2 linked regions of the Arcticibacter tournemirensis genome follow. The protein of the gene in region 2 binds, or shares a complex with, the protein of the main gene of each other region. Links are inferred from orthologs where the notes say so. Each region holds a gene or a part of one and is shown on either strand. Other genes may lie near its edges.

The links. The genes of interacting proteins can lie anywhere in the genome.
Region 1: the proteins of mnmG (region 2) and mnmE are in contact, whole or in part, in a solved structure (PDB 9HIP), measured with the Escherichia coli proteins. The link is inferred for Arcticibacter tournemirensis from one-to-one orthologs.

What each region holds. Positions count from the first base shown.
Region 1 is NZ_VFPL01000001.1:2,726,772-2,729,611, forward strand. The notes cover bases 16-2,832. They hold mnmE (tRNA uridine-5-carboxymethylaminomethyl(34) synthesis GTPase MnmE), read left to right. Parts: upstream 16-641; coding sequence 642-2,024; downstream 2,025-2,832. Other genes in these bases: BDE36_RS11355 (TIGR02757 family protein), read left to right, coding at 16-624; BDE36_RS11365 (helix-turn-helix domain-containing protein), read left to right, coding at 2,280-2,832. In the rest of the region: more of BDE36_RS11355, read left to right, coding at 1-15; more of BDE36_RS11365, read left to right, coding at 2,833-2,840. UniProt on the Escherichia coli protein: Exhibits a very high intrinsic GTPase hydrolysis rate. Involved in the addition of a carboxymethylaminomethyl (cmnm) group at the wobble position (U34) of certain tRNAs, forming tRNA-cmnm(5)s(2)U34.
Region 2 is NZ_VFPL01000001.1:351,628-354,623, reverse strand. The notes cover bases 10-2,982. They hold mnmG (tRNA uridine-5-carboxymethylaminomethyl(34) synthesis enzyme MnmG), read left to right. Parts: upstream 10-551; coding sequence 552-2,414; downstream 2,415-2,982. Other genes in these bases: BDE36_RS01535 (Ig-like domain-containing protein), read left to right, coding at 2,547-2,982; BDE36_RS01545 (ABC-F family ATP-binding cassette domain-containing protein), read left to right, coding at 10-498. In the rest of the region: more of BDE36_RS01545, read left to right, coding at 1-9; more of BDE36_RS01535, read left to right, coding at 2,983-2,996. UniProt on the Escherichia coli protein: NAD-binding protein involved in the addition of a carboxymethylaminomethyl (cmnm) group at the wobble position (U34) of certain tRNAs, forming tRNA-cmnm(5)s(2)U34.

The sequences.
Region 1 (2,840 bases), 2.4 Mb from region 2 along the record:
TCCCTGCTCGGATTCAAACACCGCACGTTCAATGACACCGACCTGCTGTACTTCGTAAGCTTCCTTAAGCAGCATTACAGCCAGTACGATTCATTGGAAGACGCTTTTTTGCCTTCGCGGACCGGCTTGTTCCATAATGAAGTATTGCGGGAAGAGTTCATGGACCAGGTTCAGGGGCCATACACCGGCGAGAGCTTTTCGTCGCCACCCTGTTACCTCAGTGAACTACAGCCCGACGACCACCGGGTAGAGACTATGCTGAACCATTTCAGGACGTACTTTTTCAGCCTGCAGGACTTCCCTTCGCGCACCATCAAGCATATCAGTTCGCCCTCGCAGAAGTCGACCTGCAAACGACTCAATATGTTTCTGCGCTGGATGGTCCGTAAAGACCACCGGGGCGTAGACTTTGGACTGTGGAGCCGCATCAGTCCCTCGCAGCTCATGTGCCCCTGCGACCTGCATGTCGACCGCGTAGCGCGCAAGCTGAAACTTATCAGCAGGAAGCAAACCGACTGGCTCACCGTCGTAGAGCTCACCGCCCGGCTCCGTGAGTTTGATCCGCGCGACCCCGTAAAATACGACTTCGCACTCTTCGGCCTGGGCATCGAAGAGAAGTTTTAAGATAAGAACCATACATAATGACTAATTCTCACCACTTAGCCAAAGACACTGCCGATACCATTGTAGCGCTGGCAACACCCGCCGGAAGTGGCGCCATAGCCGTCATCCGCCTGTCGGGGCCGCAAGCCATAGCCATTACCGATAAGGTATTCAGGGGTAAGGACCTGGCGAAGCAGTCGTCGCATACCGTTCACTTCGGAACTATCCGCGACGGCGAAACCATCATCGACGAAGTACTGGTGTCCCTTTTCGTAGCACCTCATTCCTACACAAAAGAGAATGTGGTAGAGATATCCACACACGGCTCCAAATACATCATCGAAAACCTCATCAGGCTCCTCATCCGTGGAGGCGCCAGGGCAGCAAAGCCCGGCGAGTTTACGCTGAGGGCATTCATGAACGGAGGTATGGACCTGTCGCAGGCCGAAGCCGTCGCCGACCTCATTGCGTCCAACTCGCAGGCCTCACACCAGGTAGCCATGCAGCAGATGAGGGGAGGCTTTTCAGGCGAACTCCGGCAGCTCAGAGAGCAGCTCATCCACTTTGCTTCGCTGATCGAGCTCGAGCTCGATTTCTCAGAGGAGGATGTAGAATTTGCCAACCGCGAGCAGTTACGAGCGCTGGTGTACAAGATAAACAGTGTGCTGTCACGCTTAATAAAATCATTTGAGCAGGGCAACGTGCTGAAGAACGGTGTGCCCGTAGTGATCGCCGGGAAGCCAAACGTAGGAAAATCCACCCTGCTGAACGCCCTGTTAAATGAAGAGCGCGCCATCGTATCCGACATTGCCGGAACCACGCGCGACACCATCGAAGACGAGATCTCCATCCATGGAATCCTCTTTCGCTTTATCGACACAGCAGGCATCCGCCATACAGAAGACATTATTGAAGCAAAAGGAGTGGAGCGCACCCGGGAGAAGATGAAACAGGCGAAGCTGATCATCTACCTGTTCGACCCCTCGCAGAGCTCCGGCGAAATACAGCATCAGCTGGACGAAGCCGCAAGCCTCGGCATGCGCGCCGTAGCCGTAATGAATAAAACCGACCTGGTGAGTAACCAGCAAAAGCAGGAGTTAAGCAGCCTGCCCTTAAACTATATATCTGCACGAGACAAGCAGGGCATCGAAGAGCTGAAGGACGAAATCCTGGAAAAAGTAAACCTGCATCACATCAATACCGACGACGTGATGGTAACCAATATCCGCCACGTAGAAGCCCTCAGGCACACCGAAGAAGCGCTGAACCGCGTCCTCGCCGGTATTGAGGATCCGGTGACATCCGATTTCCTTGCCATGGATATAAAGCAGGCCCTATACTATCTCGGAGAGATCACCGGCACCGTAACAACAGATGACTTGCTGGAGAATATATTTTCGAAGTTCTGTATCGGAAAATAACCACCCGTAATATATAGAAATATACCTATACTTTATTTACGCAAAAGGGCTGTAATCAATGATTTACAGCCCTTTTGCGTAAACTCGCCCTGCGTTTTTTTACGATCATTTCGTTTAGATTTGTCCCTCATTTGTCCCCCAAATTGATTTTTTTTAAACGAGGGACAAACGGGTGAGTTTATTGGTCTTAGAAAGCCTTAAAAAGCCTAAGAGATCCTTAAAGAGCCATATTGGTTAACTTAGAATCATCGTGAAATGTCGTCAAATATCCGTGTCAATAAGGTATGTGAATATTGTGGTAAAGACTATGAGGCAAGGACAACTACAACAAGATATTGCTCTTCGAAATGTAATTCAAGGGCCTATAAGGCACTAAAACGGGGGGCGAAAATAGAGGAGGTAAAAAAACAGGTTCAAAATATCAGGAGCTTTCCGTTAGCTGAAATAAATGCAAGACAACTGCTGACGGTAAAACAGGCTTGTGTTTTTACCGGCATGGGAAAGAATACTATAAACTATTGGATTAATAGCGGAAAGCTTCCCTCCTGTAATTTGGGAATCCGGCAAACCAGAATATTGAGAGAAGATCTGGAAAGGTTTTTCAAAAGCTCTGTTCATATGGTGCCGCAAAAAGAAAAGCAGAAAACAGCCATGGTCATACTGGACCGAGACAACGCCTATACAATCTCAGAGATCTGTGTGAAATTTGGGGTTTCAATGTCTTTTCTCCGAAATTTTTGTAAGGTGAATAACATCGAAAAACAAGCAGTAGGCCGCGAAACATTGATAGCGAAAACGGTTATAGACGAACTGCTG
Region 2 (2,996 bases):
CTTGATGAGCCTACGAATGATCTTGATATTGACACGCTGAATATACTCGAAGAGTTTCTCGAAAATTATAACGGAGTTCTTCTCCTGGTGTCGCACGACAGGTACTTAATGGACAGGCTTACCAACCAGCTGTTTATACTTGAGGGCAACAGTAAAGTGAGATTATATAATGGAAATTATACTGATTACAGGCTCGAAAAAGATAATACCGTAAAAACTAAGGAACCAGCGAAGAATACGGAGCCGAATATACCATCTCAGGCTGCTAAAAAAAACAAGCTTTCTTTTAAAGAAATGAAAGAATTAGAAGGTTTGGAGGAGGAAATTCCAAACACAGAGCGGAAAATTGAGGAACTATCCATTCAATTGAATTCCGGAATTACAGATCATCAAACACTGTTGAGTCTCGCTGAAGAAATTGAAACAAAGAAATTACACCTTGATGAGATCAGCATGCGTTGGCTTGAGCTAACGGAAATTAAAGAAAATGTTAATTAAGATGTTCCACGTGGAACACGCAACAGAACGTTCCACGTGGAACAAAGTATAATATGTTTAAAAAGTACGACATAATAGTAGTAGGAGCTGGTCATGCAGGCTGTGAAGCAGCGGCAGCAGCAGCAAATCTGGGATCTTCAGTTCTTCTGGTAACGATGAACATGGGTACAATTGCACAAATGTCATGTAATCCAGCCATGGGAGGCGTAGCGAAAGGCCAGATTGTTCGCGAAATAGATGCTATGGGAGGATATTCGGGCATTATAGCTGATAAATCAACTATACAGTTTCGAATGCTCAACCTTTCAAAAGGGCCCGCTATGTGGAGCCCAAGAACACAGAATGATCGCATGCGATTTTCGGAAGAATGGCGTTTAGCACTCGAAAGGATCCCAAATGTCGACTTTTGGCAAGATACGGCAAACGAGCTCTTAATTAAAGGCGACCAGGTAACGGGGATCAAAACCTCACTGGGTATAGAAATTGAATCCAGCGCAGTGGTACTGACAAATGGTACCTTCCTCAATGGACTAATCCACATAGGAGAAAAGCGCTTTGGGGGCGGACGTACAGCTGAGAAAGCAGCTACAGGATTAACAGAACAATTGATAGAGCTTGGGTTCGAAGCTGGCAGGATGAAAACCGGCACCCCACCCAGGGTTGATGGAAGAAGTCTGGACTATTCAAAAATGGAAGAGCAATGGGGTGACACCGGTAAAGGCCGCTTCTCCTTTTCTGATTTTGAACTGCCAAAAGAAGAGAGATGCTGTTGGATAACTTATACAAATAGCGAGGTTCATGAAGCACTGAAAGAAGGATTTGAAAAATCGCCAATGTTCACCGGTCGCATAAAAGGCCTCGGACCCCGATACTGTCCTTCTATAGAAGACAAGATAAACCGGTTTGCTGAGAGAGAACGACATCAAATCTTTGTAGAACCTGAAGGATGGAACACTGTAGAAATATATGTAAATGGTTTTTCTACATCGCTACCTGAGGATGTTCAATATAAAGCGCTCACTAAGATACCAGGGTTTGAAAAAGCTAAAATGTTCAGACCGGGATACGCGATTGAATACGACTATTTCCCCCCTACCCAACTTGACCTTACGCTTGAAACAAAACGGATAAAGAACCTATTCTTGGCAGGCCAAATTAACGGAACCACCGGATATGAAGAAGCGGCAAGCCAGGGTTTCGTTGCAGGTATAAATGCTCATCAGAAAATAAATGAAAAACATGAGCTGATCATGAAAAGATCAGAATCATATATAGGTGTACTAATCGACGATCTTGTAACAAAGGGAACAGAAGAGCCCTATCGTATGTTCACCTCCAGGGCAGAGCACCGGTTGCTTCTCAGGCAAGATAATGCCGATATTCGCTTGTCTCCTATCGCACATGAGCTGGGTCTGATAAGTGACGAAAGATTGCAGAAAGTAAATAAAAAGATAAGCGATTCTTCGGAGATAGTGAAGTTCCTGAAAAACACATCTGTAGTGCCTGGCGAAATAAACAGCTTTCTTGAAAGTTTAGAAACAGCTCCAATCAGCCAGAATGTAAAGATGTTCCAATTGCTTACAAGACCGCAGATTAATATTAATGATCTGAGAAAAGCGAATGAAAAATTTGCCAATCTGCTACAAAGCTTTGATCAGGAGACTATCGAACAAGCAGAAATTAAAGTAAAGTATGAAAGCTATTTCGAAAAAGAAATGGAGATCGTAAATAAGATGAACCGTATGGAAGACCAGGAAATCAATCCTGATTTCAACTATCATAATCTGGTATCCTTATCAAAAGAAGCAAGAGAAAAACTAATGAAGATAAAACCAAGAACGTTAGGCCAGGCATCCCGAATTTCGGGGGTTTCACCGTCAGATATATCGGTTTTAATGGTACATATGACCAAATAATTTATAACAAACTGATTTACAGTAGATTAAACACGAAATAAAACGGCTTTAATATATCTGATATAAGACGATTTTTCAGAATCCGAAACATAATCTTCATCCAAAAGAGAAAACCGCTTAAAACGCATATAAATGCTAAAATTTGACAACAACTATTATAAGTTAAATTTTTTAACCGTCTTTACGTTGATCTTACTAGCTGCGGGCTGCGCCAGCATTCAGCAGCCTACTGGTGGACCTAAAGACAAGGAACCTCCTAAAGTTTTAAAAGAGACTCCTGCGAATTTTACTCTTAACTTTAAAGCGAAAGAAATTAACATAACTTTCAATGAATACTTTAAAATCAGTAATGAGTCGAAGGAGTTCAGCATGTCACCTGCGCAGGACAGAAGTCCCTATTACAAAGTCAAAGGAAAAACGCTCAACATAAAATTTCAGGACACGCTCGCCGCAAATACTACGTACACCATAAACTTTGGCAGAGGTCTTGTTGACTATAATGAGGGGAACGTGCTTAAGAATTATATGTATGTTTTTTCTACAGGAAATAAAATCGACTCTTTGTCTATCAGTGGAACGGTT